4 regions of the Alteromonas sp. ABV4_150 genome follow, and region 3 is predicted to be linked to each of the others. Evidence: predicted binding sites of a transcription regulator. Region 3 holds the regulator's gene; each other region holds the start of a gene.

Region 1 (4,345 bases), 1.9 Mb from region 3:
AGGTCAATAGTCATGAGTTTATTTAATGTAATGCAAATTTCGAGCACAGGTATGGAGGCCGAAAATGTCCGTCTTAATACCACTGCAAGTAATATTGCCAATGCAAACTCGGTAAGTAGTAGCTATGACGAAACCTATCGAGCTCGTCACCCTGTTTTTGCAACGGCGTTGCAAGACGCTATGCGCGATCAGTCAAAGGGTACAGGTGTTCAGGTTAAAGGAATAGTGGAGAGCGACGCACCGCTTCAAGTTGAATACGCCCCTAATAACCCAATGGCGGACGAAGAAGGCTATATCTATAAACCTAACGTCAACATTGTAGAAGAAATGGCAAATATGATGTCAGCGTCTAAAGCGTATGAAACAAACGTACAGGTAGCGGATACCACTAAGCGAATCTTCCGCCGCGTACTGCAGTTAGGTCAAGGGCAGTAATTTGCCGCTTGAATAATGTGAGGATTAATCAGTGAACACCATAAACAACACCGGCTTAAACACGGATCTGTATTGGCAGGAAGAAACCGTCAAAGTTGCCGATGGTACCGAGCAGCAGTTAACGCAAGAAGACTTCTTTTCAATGTTGACTGAGCAGCTTGCTAATCAGGATCCGACTGCCCCGGTTGATAACGATCAGATGGTGGCGCAGATGACGTCATTTACGATGGCAGACGGCATCTCCCAGCTCAACGAAAAATTCGAGTCATTCGCGGCTTCAATGACATCGAATCAAGCATTGCAAGCATCGAGTCTTATCGGTCAAAACGTGCTAGTTCAAGGTAATGTCGGTTACATGGCGAACGAAGGTGAAGGGCTCTCTGGCGTCATAGTAAACGAGAAAACGGTTCAAAACATGACTATTAGCATTGAGAACCAGTTCGGTGAGGTCATCAAAACCATTGATGCAGGAACACAAAGTGCCGGCAACATTGAGTTTGAGTGGGACGGCAAAGATAAGCATGGCAACCAGATGGCACCCGGTGAATATGTTATCAGTGCCACTGGCGAGCTTAACGGCGAAGGTGTTCAGCTTAACACAGCCGTTAATCGTCATGTTGGAAGTGTCAGCTTGGCCGGTAGTGGTCAGGGCGTAATTTTGAATTTGGATGGTGATGTCAGTATCAATCTTGATGACGTCATTCAAATCGGCAGTTAGTAGGAGAATCAATAATGTCTTTTAATATTGCACTGAGTGGCGTATCGGCCGCACAAAAAGATTTGGATGTAACCGCCAACAACATCGCAAACGTAAATACGGTTGGCTTTAAAGAATCACGTGCTGAATTTGGTGATGTTTATGCTGCATCGCTTTTGGCGGGTGGTAAAACAAAAGTAGGTGACGGTGTCCTAACTCAAGAAGTTGCACAGCAATTTTCTCAAGGTAGCCTACAGTTTACTAACACGTCGCTTGATCTAGCAATTACAGGTAATGGTTTCTTTGCAACGGTACCTGAAATTACGTCACGTGACTTTTCATTCACACGCGCTGGTCAATTTAAGCTTGATAGTGACAATTTTGTAGTAAACAGTAATGGCGACAACCTTCTCGGATTTCCGGTAAATGCTGATGGAACAAGTGCATCAGTTGCTTTAAGTACCACTGAACCTGTTCGTATTCCTGATTCTTCTGGCTCACCGCAGCAAACCTCTGAAGTTGATATTCGTATGAATCTTCCAGCCGGTGATGTTGGACTAGACCCACAAGACTTCAACCCTGAAGATCCGTTGACTTACAACGCAGCGACGTCGGTTACCGTTTATGATTCACTGGGTGATAGCCATGTTATGACCTATTACTTTATAAAAGACGGTGCGCCAGGCGTTGATAACGAATGGTACGTGGCTACAGCAATCGACGATACCCTTGTTGATATGACAGACTCTACGGGTGCCGATACTGACCCTGCAACAGCAGTTAACTCGGTTGGCGGGAATACAGGTAATGCAGTAACTGCATCTAAGCTCATCTTCTCTCAAGGTGGTGATTTCTCTGGTATGGAAACGCCAGATGGTTTACCAACGCTAGATTTCAAAATGCAAACTGAAGCACTAGGCGCGGGTATCCTCGCAAACGGCTCAGACCCTACGCAGCAGATAAGCATTGATTTCAACCTTGATGTAAATAACGCCACGCCTAACGAGCCAACTCAGTTTGCTTCAGCGTTTGAGGTAACGTCACTAGAACAAGATGGTCTGCCAGTGGGCCGCCTAACAGGTATCGATATCGGCCCTGATGGCTTAGTTCGCGCTACCTTCTCTAACGGAACCTCTGAGCCTATTGTTCGTGTTGCGCTAGTTCGTTTCTCTAATGAGCAGGGCCTAACGCAAGAAAGTAGCACACAGTGGAAAGAGAGTATTCTTTCGGGTGAGGCACTAGCAGGTGAAGCAACAACCGGTACTTTCGGTGAGATTAATTCATCGGCCCTTGAACAAGCCAACGTTAACCTGACCACCGAGCTAATCGACATGATCATTGCTCAGCGTAACTTCCAGGCTAACTCAAGAGCGCTCGAGGTTAACAACTCACTGAACCAGACTATTCTGAACATTCGATAGTTAAGGTAAAGCGCCGTTTATTAGAATATAAAAGCGGCAATACGTTGGCGTGTAAGCCCGCCATTATTGCCGATATATACAAGAGCCGCACAACAGCGGCTCTTTTATTTTCCTTTAAATATCAATTTAATACCTTTCATATTTTCTACCTGAGTTAAAAATCCACAGATTGGCATCGCCTTTGCAAAATCTTGTTTAAGGTTTAATCAGAGTCAAAAGTCAGTCATGGACAAACTTCTCTATATTTCAGCGAGCGGCGCATCCCAAGACCTATTAGGTACGGGGATAAGAGCCAATAACTTAGCCAACGCGCAGACAACCGGGTTTAGAGCTCAATTAGAGCAAGCGAGATCGATGCCGGCTTACGGTGAAGGTTTGCCAACCCGCGTGTTTTCTATGACTGAAAGCCCGTCTAACAATTATGAGTCGGGTCCAATGATTAAAACAGACCGAGATTTAGATGTGGCCATTCAAGGGGATGGTTGGTTTGCGGTACAAGATCAAAATGGTCAAGAAGCTTATTCCCGTGATGGCAACTTCAAACTAGGCGACGACGGAATTTTGACAGACATTCACGACCGTGTGGTGCTAGGCGACAACGGGCCGATTTTTCTTCCAGTACCTTTGGACAACCTTAACATTGCCGCTGATGGCACCTTGTCCATGAGACAGCTAGGAGCCCCAGCCAATGTGATCGAAGAAGTAGGTCGCCTTAAGTTAGTTTCGCCAGACTACGCCGACATGGAAAGGGGCACTGACGGATTGTTTAGAATGGAAGATGGCTCAATAGCGCAGGCCAATGCTAACGTCAAAGTAATGTCTGGCATGCTTGAAGGTTCTAACGTAAATGCCGTTGAAGAGATGGTAGACATGATAAGTCTTCAACGTCATTACGAACTACAAGTCAAAATGATGAAGCAAGCGGAAGAGCTTGATACTCGCGGTAACCAGTTACTGCGCATCCTGTAAGAAAATTTTTATCATCGTTGTCCAATAGGCAACGTCGGAGGTCAACATGCATCCAGCACTGTGGATTAGTAAAACCGGTCTAGACGCCGCACAAACCGATGTAGCGGTTGTGTCTAACAACCTTGCAAACGCATCAACCGTAGGGTTCAAAAAAGACCGCGCAGTTTTCGAAGATTTACTTTACCAAAACATTAATCAACCAGGTGGTCGCTCGTCTGCTGATACTGAATTGCCTTCTGGACTAATGCTCGGTTCAGGTTCAAAAGTGGTCGCTACGCAAAAAGCACATACGCAAGGCAATTTGCTCACCACTGAAAATGCGTTGGATATGTCAATTCAAGGTCGTGGTTATTTTGAAATTTTGCAACCCGACGGAACAATCGCTTATTCACGAAATGGTCAATTTTCCTTAAACGACCAAGGGCAAATTGTTACCTCTGGCGCTGGTTTCTTGCTTCAGCCTGAAATTGCAGTTCCTGAAGATGCACAGCAAATTACTATTTCTCAAGATGGTGAAATCAGCGTGAGCATCCGCGGTCAAGCTGAACCTCAGGTATTGGGGCAGTTAAATATTTCTGATTTTGTGAATCCGACGGGGCTTCAGCCTACCGGACAAAACCTTTATGTAGAGACAGCGTCAAGCGGCGCGCCTATTCAGGGGATCCCTGGCTTACAAGGTTTAGGTTATATCTCTCAAGGGACGTTAGAGACATCTAACGTGAACGTGACCGAAGAACTAGTAAACCTGATCGAAAGCCAGCGCTTGTATGAGATGAACTCAAAAGTTATCTCGTCAGTTGACCAAATGCTTGGTCAGGTTATT
Region 2 (4,345 bases), 1.0 Mb from region 3:
ACTTCCAGCAGAAAAGTTTGATTTAAGCGAATGGAAAATTACAATCCCTACAGATAAAAACAATAATGGGAAAGTTGACGAAATATCTGTAAAGGATATTCAGAGCTTTGAGCACCAAGACTTTTTCTATGTTGACGATGAAGGCGATATGGTATTTGCTGCGCCCAATAAAGCGCTAACCACTCAAAATTCATCTAATACTCGTAGCGAACTTCGACACATGCTTCGCGGTTCTAACACTCGTATAAAAACTCACTCTCCCAAGAATAACTTTACTGTCGCGAGCAACCCTATTTCAGATCGCTTTGCGCAAGTAGGCGGAAAATTAAACGCCACGCTTAAAGTGCAGCACGTTGCTACCAGAGCAAAATATCCCGACAAAGCGCCGGCTTTTTCAGTGGTAGTCGGTCAAATACACGCCAGTAAATGGAAGAAAAAGGTCAAAGGGTTTGGTTGGGGGAATGAACCACTCAAGATTTATTATAAAAAGTGGCCACAGCATGAAACAGGGTCTGTATTCTGGACTTACGAACGCAACTTGCCCAAGAATGATAAAAACCGTACTGATATTGCTTATCCAGTTTGGGGAAATTTATGGACCGACCCAGAAAACCCGGGTAGCGAAGGTATTAAACTAAACGAGAGCTTTAGTTATGAAGTGAACGTTAACGGTGATGTGATGTACCTAAGCTTCAAATCAGACGGACATAAAACCGTGAATTATGCAATCAATCTTGCCAACGGACTAAATGCCTATGGTGAGTTGGACCAGCACGATCATCCTTACGGCTATACGCTTGATTGGAATTATTTTAAAGCAGGTGCCTACAACCAATGCAGTACTAAAGATGATGACGGCTTTTGGTACGCCGCATGTATGGGTACAGGAAACTGGGAAGAAGATAAAAAAAATGGCGACTATGTACAGGTAGCGTTTTCCAACTTAACGGTAGGTAAAAGTAGCGAACCGACTGAAACCTTCAAAGCGAACCTAATTACCCAAAAACCTGGGGCGCAAAGACCGACTGCGAAAAGCGACAATGTTAAGATTGGCGCTACGCTAAACAAAAAAGAAGCGATATCCATAGATGCTATTCCTACTTCCGCGTTAGCTGCAATAAAAAGCGTTGCGCCTAATTTTGCGATACAAGAAGTTGAGAAAGAATACAAACACGATCATGTATATCTTGATGTTGAAGGTGAAGACGCTAACGGAAATGAAATAGAATTCGATATGCTGCAAGATGGAGAGCAGTGGAAAATTGTTGAAGTACAGCGGGATTTAACTATGGAAGATTTACCTTCCGCTGTAACAACACTTATTAAGAAGCAGGAAAACTCTGACCAAGTTAGGCGTATCATTGAAAGTAAACAATACGGAACTGATATTACGATTTATGAATTTTATCTTGTGGAAGAAAATGGCACTGAATCCCGAAAAGAAATTAAATCTGAAAACGGTGAAGTTATCCTATTGGATGAAGAGTGGAAACATTAGTTATGTCGATGTGCTGACCGATATACCTAATTTACGTTAGGCAAGAAAAAAGGGGCGCATGCCCCTTTTTCGTAATGTCGGATACAGAAACTTTAGTTCATTGCAGTTTCAGTAACAACACGTAGGTCACTCTCTACGTCTTTGACATCAGAAGCATTTTTAGCAATTTCTACTGCTAGGTCACGCTCAGCGTCAGAATCAACTTCGCCAGTCAGTGTTACTACACCGTTTTCTACGTCAACGTCAATGTCAAATCCTGAAATATCGGTATCCATTAAAAGACGAGTTTTAATTACCGTTGCAATTTTTGCGTCAGTCAATTCACTTGTGCCCTCATCTATAGTGTCTTCCATATCGTCAGACATATCTTTGTGCATATCGTTGTCATTAACAACGCTGAGCTTGTTATCCACAGAGGATACGCCGTCGATGTTAGCTACCAACTCTTCAGCTAATTTTTTATCGACAGAGTTTTCAACCTTGCCTGTAAGAACGACATTGCCATCTTTCACATCAGTATTGATATCAAATGAATCTAGATTGCCATTGAACAACAGCGTAGCTTCAGCTTTACCGTCTATCCATGCGTCTTTTGCACCTTTTTCCCACTTATTGTCTGAATCCATATCACCTGCATACGCAGCTGTGGTTAGTGTTGTAGCAACAATCATAGAAATAATTGAACGTTTCATAACATTTCTCCTTTGTCGAAACTCACAACTAGAGATGCTAAAACCTTGCCAACACGTTATCTTATTGTTTTATATGCATTAATAATCTTTCTACGACCATAACAATATCGCGAGATTTGCAAACTTTGCCTTATTTCGAGAATTTTTTACTTAACATAGGCAAATAGAGTATATCCCGCGAAAAATGCGCTTTTTATAATCTGCCACACAACAACGCTGTGGAAATAACATTGCGGAATTAACATTGAAGAAAACCATAAGCCCTTGCACAGATACTGACGCTCAATGGAAAGGTAAGGTTAAACTTATTTTAGAAAACCGCCGTAATTAGAACTATCGTTTTCACACCGTTTACTTAGCCGTTTCCAAGCCAACTAATTTTTTTGGCTCAGGTAAGGTGTGTTTTGTCAGTTTTATCAAGGACCATCTAGACATGGATACTGCACTCACTGCTGCTTCAGTTTTTTTTATCATTGTAAGCTGGGCTCCGCTTCTCCCTTCATCACATTGGTTAGTAAGAGTGTGGGAGTTTCCACGACTTCAAATAGCAGCAATTATTTCTCTATTACTTATTGGGTACGCTTTTAAAGTAACGTATTACGCACCAATAAATAGCCTTACGCTAATTTTGGTAGGAGGCTTAATCGTTAGCTTGATTTACCAGGTTGTCTGGATAATCCCCTACACTCCCCTATACAAGCGCGAAGTGCGACGCGTAGGTAATGAGGACACAAGCCGTAAACTAAGCGTGCTTTCCAGTAACGTATATATGCCAAACAACGATTTTCGCAAACTCATCGAGCATGTGCGCAATAAACACCCCGACTTTCTGGTTACTCTTGAATCTAATGAAAAGTGGCAGAAGGGCATAAGCGAATTAGAGTCAGAATATCCTTACCGCAAATTCTGCCCTCTAGAAAACCTTTACGGCATGCATCTATACAGCAAGATCCCATTTGAAGAAGCTACATTGCGTTTTATGATAGAAGACGATGTGCCATCTATGAGGGTAAAAATTAATCATCATGGTCAAGATGTGCTGCTGTATTTTCTTCATCCAAAACCGCCAAGCCCTACGGAAAATACCTATGCTAAACCTAGGGATATCGAACTTACCGTAGTCGGAGAGGAAATTGCTAAAACAAAAGGTCCAATCATAGTCGCTGGCGATCTAAATGACGTCGCGTGGTCACCTACTACCAGGAAATTTAAGAAAATAAGTGGCCTGTTGGACCCTAGAGAAGGCCGAGGCTTTTTCAATACATTCCACGCCAAGTACCCGTTAGTGAAGTGGCCGCTAGATCACGTTTTCCACTCCAAACACTTTGGATTAGTAAACATTGAGAAGTTGGAAAGTGTGGGATCTGATCACTATCCTCTTTATACCGAGCTCGCACTAATTACCGACAAAGATTGATACAATTCAATGATATTCAACGAATCCCACGATGCTTTACACACCACATGAGGCTGTCACAAGCCTCTTCACGCTTTTTGAAGTGTGCCAAGCCAATTAAGCTGTGCTCTCTCGGCCAAACAGCTTGATTCAGTACTTCTTGATCTTGTTCGAGAAGTTGCGCGCTATCTAGCATGATCTCAATAGCTTTTTTATTGGGTTTTATCAGCGTCGGCGTAGCGCCTTTGACCAAATTAGAGCGTACACAAATATACTCTCGCTTTACAGGGTCGCGTACCACGCCGATATAGTTATCGTCGCAAATAATAGCAGGCCAGCCTTCAGTAATCCTGCTCTGCCCGAACATGATAAGTGTAAAAGCAACAAGTACGAAAAGCGTTAAACCGATGAACTGTGTGCTTAAATCTGGTGCGACACTTACGATTACTCCAACCACAGCCGCGAAAAATATCCAGCCACCAAATACCCTACGCATAGCGTTTGGAGAGATGCCTGATATAACATCAACCAACTTTAGCGATTGCTTGTCATAAGTTCGAATAATTACAGAAGATTGTGATTCCACAGCCTTTGTCCACCAAAGAAAAATACGAAAAATAGAAATTAATACGTCACAAGTAAGGCTGAAGATTTACCTACACTCTGAATGAGTAAACGTCATTTTTAAAAGTCAAAATTTACTCGAAAGGAAACGTGTTAAGTAATAATTGTAGGAATATGCAAACTATTGAAATGTAA
Region 3 (4,345 bases):
ACAATGAGTTAATTCAGCTTGAAGCTAGCGTTGTTATTGAAAATAAAACCAGCGATGATTTTGTCAAAAGCTTATCCACCGAATACATCCAAATAAATTTAGACACGAAACAAATGACATCTGATCAACCCGTTGAGATACTGGGTACGCAATACCTTATTTTTAGCAATGGGTTTAACGCGAATTTACGCACACAAGAATACGAGCTTTTAGATCATGTACAAACCACTTATTCCCCTAGCAACTAGCTTTCTACTTGCCATCGCTAGCGGTGCGGTACAAGCCAGTGAAGAAGATTTTTCACAGCCCATTAAAATAGGGTCAAATACCCAGTTTATTGATGGTAAAAACAAGACGGCCCTGTACAAGGAAGACGTGCTGATTACTCAAGGTTCACTCCTCATTGAAGCGGATGAAGTAGAAGTTATTGCTACTGATGGCAGCGGCCGAGAAATATTTATCGCCCGAGGGAACCCAGCAAGCTACTCTCAATCACTAGAAGACGGTACACCGGTATCAGCCAAAGCTAATGAAATTCGCTATGAGGTGGTTAATCGCACTATTTCTCTGGCCGGTAATGCTGAACTACAGCAAGATTCTAGTAAAGTACAAGGGGATAAAATTACGTTCGATATGATTACTGAACAATTGCTTGCAACAGGTGGCGCCGGTGAAAATGGTGAAGGTCGAGTAACAACAGTGTTTACTCCTGACACTATTCGTAAAACGTCGTCTAAGAAAGACAACGAGGGCAATGAATAGCAATGGCAACTTTGAGCGCTAAAAACCTTGCTAAATCGTATAAATCGCGACAAGTCGTTCGCGATGTGAGTCTTTCAGTTTCTACTGGGCAAATTGTCGGTCTTCTTGGCCCAAATGGTGCTGGTAAGACCACCACTTTTTACATGATTGTTGGCTTGGTCAACCTAGACAAAGGCAAGATTGAAATTGATGATAGTGAGCTTACTCACCAGCCAATGCATGAGCGCGCACGCCGCGGTATAGGCTACCTTCCGCAAGAAGCGTCAATTTTTAGAAAGCTTACGGTACATGAAAATATCATGGCCATTTTGCAAACCCGTAAAGATTTAAATTCACAACAGCAAGAAGAAGAAGCTGATGCACTACTTGATGAATTTAATATCAACCATATACGTAATAGTACGGGCATGAGTTTGTCAGGGGGAGAACGTCGTCGAGTTGAGATTGCTCGCGCTCTGGCAGCGAAACCACAATTTATTTTGTTAGACGAACCATTTGCCGGTGTTGATCCAATATCAGTTAATGATATAAAGAAGATAATACAGCATCTTCGCGATAGGGGTATTGGTATCCTTATCACGGACCATAACGTACGCGAAACATTGGATGTTTGCGAAAAGGCGTACATTGTGAGTCATGGTGAGCTTATTGCGCAAGGAACCGCGGAACAGGTTTTAAGTAATCAAAAAGTAAGGGATGTATACCTAGGCGAACAATTCAGGCTATAGTTAATGTAACCGAATTGTCATTTTTCAGTTTCGCTCTGGTATATTCAATTTAGAGCATTTAAATAAGACGTAGATGAAACCATCTTTACAGCTAAAATTTAGCCAACAACTTACCATGACACCTCAGTTGCAGCAGGCTATCAAGCTGCTGCAGCTTTCTACACTTGATCTCCAGCAAGAGATTCAAGAGGCACTCGACTCTAATCCACTGTTAGAAGTGGAAGAAGGTAACGACGAGCCACAAGTAGAAAAGAACAATGTCGATAGTGACGATAGTGCAGCTGAAGCGACAGCTTCTGCATCAAGCGACACGCTAGAAGCAGGAGATGCACTGGAGAAGAACGACCTTCCGGATGAGCTGCCTATCGACAGCACCTGGGACGAGTACTACTCCGCCTCTTCTGCGCCTGCGCCTGGCCCGTCTAATGATGACGAACAAATCTTCCAAGGTGAAACTACCGAAGACATCCAAGAGCATTTACTTTGGCAAATGCGCCTGACTCATTTTTCAGATACTGACCGTGCTATTGCCACAGCTATTATCGACTCAATTGACGAGTCGGGTTATCTGACCGTTACCCTTGACGATATCTTAGATGCTGTTAATGACGATGACTTAGAAGAGCCTATCGAAATGGACGAAATAGAATGTGTGCTTAAGCGCATTCAAATGTTCGACCCCATTGGTTCAGGTTCTCGTACACCTCAAGAGTGTCTTATGGTGCAATTGCGCCAGTTTTCAGAAGACACACCGTGGCTTACTGAAGCGAAGCAGCTTATTGAGGAATATTCAGACTTACTGAGCAGTAAAGACTACCGCACGCTAATGCGTAAGAGCCGATTGAAAGAAGATCAGCTGCGAGAAGCAATGCGTTTACTCCAAACCTTGAATCCTCGCCCAGGTAGTGCTTTAGTTACTAAAGAGCCTGAGTACGTTATTCCTGATGTCTCAGTAACCAAGAAAAATGGCCGTTGGGTGGTTGAGCTGAACCCCGACAGTCTGCCTAAATTAAGCGTAAATCAACAGTACGCAGCAATGAGTCGCCGTGCCAAGAATAGTAGCGATTCACAATTCATCCGCTCACACATGCAAGAGGCCAAGTGGTTCATAAAGAGCCTAGAGTCTCGTAACGATACCTTGATGAAGGTTGCAAATTGCATTGTGCAGCAACAAATGGGCTTTTTTGAGCACGGCCCGGAAATGATGAAACCAATGGTGCTAAATGATGTCGCAGAAATGGTAGATATGCACGAATCCACTATTTCACGTGTGACAACGCAAAAATACATGCATACGCCGCGTGGTATCTTCGAGCTGAAGTATTTCTTTTCAAGCCACGTTGCAACCGAGTCAGGTGGTGAGTGTTCATCCACAGCGATTCGTGCATTGATCAAGAAGTTAGTGGCTGCCGAAAATCCTAGCAAGCCGCTAAGTGATAGCAAGATTGCTTCGTTGTTGGCCGAGCAAGGCATAAAAGTCGCTCGGCGAACAATAGCAAAATACCGGGAATCGTTATCGATCCCGCCGTCGAACCAACGCAAAAGCCTTATCTAACTGGGCTTAATAATATAAGGAAGACGAAATATGCAAATCAACCTTACTGGTCATCATGTCGAAATCACCGACTCTTTGCGTAATTATGTCGATACGAAGTTCAGCAAACTTGAACGTCACTTTGATCACATTTCTAATGTGCATGTCATCCTGAACGTTGAAAAATTAAATCAAAAAGCCGAAGCGACCGTTCATTTAAGTGGCGCTGAAGTATTCGCATCCTCAGAAAATACCGACATGTATGCGGCGATTGACAGCATGGTTGATAAACTCGACCGGCAGGTAATCAAGCATAAGGAAAAACTGAAAAAACATTAGTAGTTAATTGAGTATGGATATACAAGCCATCGTAAGTCTGGACCGCACCGAGTGTGCGGTTCAGTGTAATAGTAAAAAGCGAATTCTTGAGATCATCGCTGATATCGCTGCCAAGCAGAACGATAACATCGACCAGGCAACTGTTCTAAATAGCTTGATGGCTCGAGAACGTATGGGTAGTACGGGTATTGGTAATGGCATAGCGCTGCCCCACGGCCGCCTCGCAGGCCTTGATAAAGTCATTGCTATTGTTGTAACCAGCACGCCTGCTATCAACTTCGATGCCCTAGATGAAAAGCCCGTAGACATATTTTTTGCACTTCTCGTTCCCGAAGAGCAAACCGAAGGACACCTTCAAACATTGGCTACCGTTGCAGGTAAGTTAAGCGACAAAGAAACGATTAAAACAATACGACGTGCAACAACCAGCGACGAAATTATTTCTGCATTAAGTTAGACAATAAGCGCTTAGGCATTATAAGCAGGCGCTTAATTCAACAACGCGTATGTGATGAAACCAGAATATAAGGGAGAGTTTAGGTGAAGCTGATCATAATCAGTGGTCGTTCAGGGTCTGGTAAGTCTGTCGCACTTCGCGCATTGGAAGACTTAGGCTATTACTGTGTTGATAATATCCCAGTTAATTTGCTTCCTACCCTTACCCATACCGTTGTTGATGAATACGATCAAGTTGCGGTAAGTATTGACGTAAGAAACTTACCCAAAAATCCTGATGATTTGGTAGAGATTCTAGACTACCTGCCTTCTTCTTGGTCTATGACTATAGTGTACATTGACGCAAGCGATGATGTACTGGTTAAGCGGTTTAGCGAAACGCGCCGTCTTCACCCTTTAGCCAAGCTAAATAAGTCTCTCTCAGAAGCTATTAGAGCAGAGTCTGCGCTGCTCGCACCTATTACTGAGCGCGCTGATTTATACTTAGATACAGACAAGCTAACAATACACCAACTCGCAGAGCTAA
Region 4 (4,345 bases), 810 kb from region 3:
AGAAATACCTAGCGAGGCTAGTTTAAAGCCTGAACCAGTAAAGTCATCCATACTACCGTTTGGATCAAAATAAGTATTGTATGCGCCGATAAGCCAATATTTTGCTTCGGTCAAAGTAGGATAGGTTACTTCATACTTCCCAAGCCCTTGCGGTGTTCTAGAAATATTCTTATGTGTGATCGAAGTGATGGCACTTGATGAAGCAATATTTTCCCATGTAGTTACAGTGTTCGATGCGTTTTTAAATATGTCGATATCATTGAATCCAACAACGGTTAACTGTTGTTCGTTCCCGGCACCAGTAAGATAGTTGAACTTCGTATTAGTAAGTGCTACTTCTTCACTAAATGAGAAAAGCACCATGTCGAAATCGTATTTCCAGTCACCTTTGTTGTTATCGATAGTATGCCAATCAGTAAGGTTGCCACCATGGTCTCTATTGCGCATTGACAAGCCGTATGTCTTCGAATAACTAAGGCCGTTTTGTCTTACTACACGCTCATCACCGTCGGTGTCAGAATATTCTGTGTCCGCCCAAGTCGTATAAGAAACGTAGATATCAGAATTATCGACTTTAATTGAGTTAGTTGTAGGCTCAAATCCTTTGCTAACTTTCTGAGCAATCATATCGTAGTTGTAGTATTCGAGCATTGAATCACCAGCGTAAGACGCTGACGTACAGATTAAAAGCAACGACGAAAATGAAAATTTTAACAGCTTGTTCATAGTTATTGGCCTTACAGCTTAAATTCAACAAAGAGGCAATTTATTTTTTCTCTAAGCTGGAATTGTGCCAATTTTTCAAGTGTATGTTTTTTATGTATTTTTTGTTGTATTAAGGTGCGAGGGAAAAGAAGTGAGTAAAAAAAACTGACAGGTTATACCACCTGTCAGTGATCTAAAGTCTAATTTCTTTAAATGGTTTTCTTGCGGCGCCACATAACGAACAGCGAACAAGCCATAAGTAGGCCGATGGTACCAGGTTCAGACACTTCAGTGGTATCTGGTGTACCTGTTGTTTCTTCGACAGAGAAACCAATATTGGCGAGTTTGAAAGCGTCGTTGTTAAATTTTCCACCAATATTTCCAAATACTGTATTGTATGCCCCTACAAGCCAATATTGTGCTGACTCAGTAAACGTGAAATCTGCACGGTGATCTAAATATTCACAACTCTCAATGTCGAATGAAGCTGACGTTAGGGCATCTTCAACAATATGACTCCATGTGTTAACGCCAGACGTTAGTTTAGAGGTGTTACTAAGCGCAGCCACAGACACTTGACTATCTCTACTATCATAAAGCCAAGAAAAACTGGCGCCAGTTAGCGTTACCGCAGAATCAAATGAGAGCAATATAAAATCATAATCTCTTTCTACATTTGTGAAGCGGTAGTTTTTCGAGTTATCGCTGCCGCTAGAGAAGTAATTGAGGTTATCAATGGCGTGGTCGGCGTCGCCACGATAGTATGCTTCATCATCGTTTGTTATTCCGTAAGCCCATTTATCTGAGATTTTTTCTAACTTTGCGCCAACGACTGTTTCGCCGGTAACTCCTTGTGTGTCAGAAAAGGCGGACATATTAATATTTAATCCGTCTATTTGAACAAAGGAATTATTCGTCTGATTGGTTTGTGTCACTTTGTCATCGACTAGATCGTAAGTGTATTCTCCCAACGGGGAGTTACATACATTGCTTTGATCGTTGTTTTGGCTCGATGACCCACAGTGAGAATAACTTTGCTTTTTATAGTAGGTAGCGAATGCTGAATTAGCACTCAGGGTAGATAGCAAAGCTGTGGAAAGTAATAGTACAGTTTGCAAAGAAAACGTTTTTTGTAGCGTTCGCATAATTGCTTTCCTATATATGAAGCGCAAAGCACTTTAAGTACACGCCGAGTGATGTAAGCGCACATTATGCGAACACAAACTTGGTAGTACCTAATTTCAACATGGACTTGTATGATATATGAACGGTGAGCTATTTAAGGTATGTAACCGTATACCTAGTTATTAGTTGTTTGTTTAATCGTGAGCATACGCGGTACTGAATAAATAGAAGCCAAGCGCCGGCATTGTGGTAGGAGTACGTGTAATAAATGCAAAGCTAATAACGTTTAGCATCGGCGTTATGTAAAGGAACGAGGCAGTCTTTTTACTTTGCTATGCGTTCCTGCATATCTGTGAAATAATTAGTGCAATTGTATATGTAGAAGTATGAGGACATATGTCTGATCAAAAACGTAAAGGGATATACTTACTTCCCAACTTATTAACAACAGCAGGGTTGTTTTCCGGTTTTTTTGCTGTGGTTTCATCCATGAACGGAAGATTCGAGGCCGCCGCAGTAGCTATCTTCGTCGCTATGATCTTTGATGGCTTAGATGGTCGCGTGGCAAGAATGACAAACACACAAAGCGACTTCGGTGCTGAGTTTGACTCTATGGCCGATATGGTTTCTTTTGGCGTGGCGCCTGCACTCGTTGCTTACAACTGGGGTTTGACTGAGCTTGGCAAACTAGGTTGGTTGGCTGCCTTTATATATGTAGCGGGTGCAGCGCTTCGCTTGGCTCGTTTTAATACGCAGGTGGGGATTGCTGACAAGCGCTTCTTCCAAGGGCTTGCAAGTCCTGCAGCTGCAGCTGTTGTTTCTGGCCTTGTTTGGGTTGGTGTAGAATATGACGCCGTGGGTACTGATTACGGGTTTATTGTCGCTGCAGTAACTGGCTTAGCTGGTCTATTGATGGTCAGTAACTTTAAGTACAATTCTTTTAAAGAGGTAAACTGGCACGGCAAGGTTCCATTTGTTGGGCTGCTTTTAGTACTGCTTATATTTGTTGTTGTTGCAACAGAACCTGCTTTGGTATTGTTCCTTGTTTTTGCGCTATATGCACTTGCCGGACCTATTAATACTTTCCGTACCGTTGAGAAAGTAACGTTAGACGATGTAGTGGGCGATCACGAAGAAGATGCGGACTTCAAAGTCGATAAAAAGAAAAGCAACGAAAGTGTAGACAATAAGCAGGAATAATTACGTAGCAATAATTAGATGTCTTCGTTCAATAGTATAAAGGAAATGCCTTTTTGAACTGATAGAAGAAGGATATTCAAGCTTAAACGCATGCTAAACGTACGAATAGATTAAAAAGCGACCGAACGGTCGCTTTTTTTATATTTATTTAAAAAAGGGTGTTGACGATGTGTCAGGAATGCGTAGAATGCGCGCCTCCTCAACAGGGAACAGCAAGGCGCTAACAACTGATGAGGATGTCAAAAACCAAGTTTAAAAATAAATAAACAAAAGTTGTTGACAAAAAAAAGATGCGCTGTAAGATACGCATCCGCTTCGGGAGAGGCAGCTAGCAAAAGCTAGTAACGTTCTTTAAAAATTTAGACAAGACAATCTGTGTGGGCACTCGTTAAGAGTGTCACAACGACGATTCATATTTCGATATATTTAATTGAAGAGTTTGATCATGGCTCAGATTGAACGCTGGCGGCAGGCCTAACACATGCAAGTCGAACGGTAACATTTCTAGCTTGCTAGAAGATGACGAGTGGCGGACGGGTGAGTAATGCTTGGGAACTTGCCTTTGCGAGGGGGATAACAGTTGGAAACGACTGCTAATACCGCATAATGTCTTCGGACCAAACGGGGCTTAGGCTCCGGCGCAAAGAGAGGCCCAAGTGAGATTAGCTAGTTGGTAAGGTAAAGGCTTACCAAGGCAACGATCTCTAGCTGTTCTGAGAGGAAGATCAGCCACACTGGGACTGAGACACGGCCCAGACTCCTACGGGAGGCAGCAGTGGGGAATATTGCACAATGGGGGAAACCCTGATGCAGCCATGCCGCGTGTGTGAAGAAGGCCTTCGGGTTGTAAAGCACTTTCAGTTGTGAGGAAAAGTTAGTAGTTAATACCTGCTAGCCGTGACGTTAACAACAGAAGAAGCACCGGCTAACTCCGTGCCAGCAGCCGCGGTAATACGGAGGGTGCGAGCGTTAATCGGAATTACTGGGCGTAAAGCGCACGCAGGCGGTTTGTTAAGCTAGATGTGAAAGCCCCGGGCTCAACCTGGGATGGTCATTTAGAACTGGCAGACTAGAGTCTTGGAGAGGGGGGTGGAATTCCAGGTGTAGCGGTGAAATGCGTAGATATCTGGAGGAACATCAGTGGCGAAGGCGACTCCCTGGCCAAAGACTGACGCTCATGTGCGAAAGTGTGGGTAGCGAACAGGATTAGATACCCTGGTAGTCCACACCGTAAACGCTGTCTACTAGCTGTTTGTGACTTTAAGTCGTGAGTAGCGAAGCTAACGCGCTAAGTAGACCGCCTGGGGAGTACGGC

What was found. Region 3 encodes sigma-54, which starts transcription at its own class of promoters, with help from an activator protein. Its sites were predicted from a motif close to GTTGGCACGNNNNTNGNNT; they were not measured.
Region 1: the regulator sigma-54 is predicted to act here: its motif matches at 2,722-2,740, upstream of ACYX4M_RS11710 (flagellar basal body rod protein FlgF).
Region 2: the regulator sigma-54 is predicted to act here: its motif matches at 2,225-2,243, upstream of ACYX4M_RS18270 (BON domain-containing protein).
Region 4: the regulator sigma-54 is predicted to act here: its motif matches at 1,906-1,924, upstream of xdp1 (exosortase-dependent surface protein XDP1).

What each region holds. Positions count from the first base shown of each region.
Region 1 covers NZ_CM149971.1:2,697,403-2,701,747, forward strand. The annotation lists gene flgB (flagellar basal body rod protein FlgB) at 1-10, shown strand, start outside; gene flgC (flagellar basal body rod protein FlgC) at 13-435, shown strand; gene flgD (flagellar hook assembly protein FlgD) at 467-1,153, shown strand; gene flgE (flagellar hook protein FlgE) at 1,168-2,553, shown strand; gene ACYX4M_RS11710 (flagellar basal body rod protein FlgF) at 2,779-3,522, shown strand; gene flgG (flagellar basal-body rod protein FlgG) at 3,569-4,345, shown strand, end outside.
Region 2 covers NZ_CM149971.1:4,204,755-4,209,099, forward strand. The annotation lists partial or broken gene ACYX4M_RS18265 (polysaccharide lyase family 7 protein) at 1-970, shown strand, start outside; gene ACYX4M_RS18270 (BON domain-containing protein) at 1,591-2,190, opposite strand; gene ACYX4M_RS18275 (endonuclease/exonuclease/phosphatase family protein) at 2,624-3,607, shown strand; gene ACYX4M_RS18280 (hypothetical protein) at 3,624-4,172, opposite strand.
Region 3 covers NZ_CM149971.1:811,830-816,174, forward strand. The annotation lists gene lptC (LPS export ABC transporter periplasmic protein LptC) at 1-248, shown strand, start outside; gene lptA (lipopolysaccharide transport periplasmic protein LptA) at 217-762, shown strand; gene lptB (LPS export ABC transporter ATP-binding protein) at 765-1,490, shown strand; gene ACYX4M_RS03500 (RNA polymerase factor sigma-54) at 1,564-3,045, shown strand; gene hpf (ribosome hibernation promoting factor) at 3,076-3,363, shown strand; gene ptsN (PTS IIA-like nitrogen regulatory protein PtsN) at 3,377-3,820, shown strand; gene rapZ (RNase adapter RapZ) at 3,904-4,345, shown strand, end outside.
Region 4 covers NZ_CM149971.1:4,428-8,772, reverse strand. The annotation lists gene xdp1 (exosortase-dependent surface protein XDP1) at 1-726, opposite strand, end outside; gene xdp1 (exosortase-dependent surface protein XDP1) at 915-1,850, opposite strand; gene pssA (CDP-diacylglycerol--serine O-phosphatidyltransferase) at 2,227-3,030, shown strand; rRNA gene ACYX4M_RS00025 (16S ribosomal RNA) at 3,458-4,345, shown strand, end outside.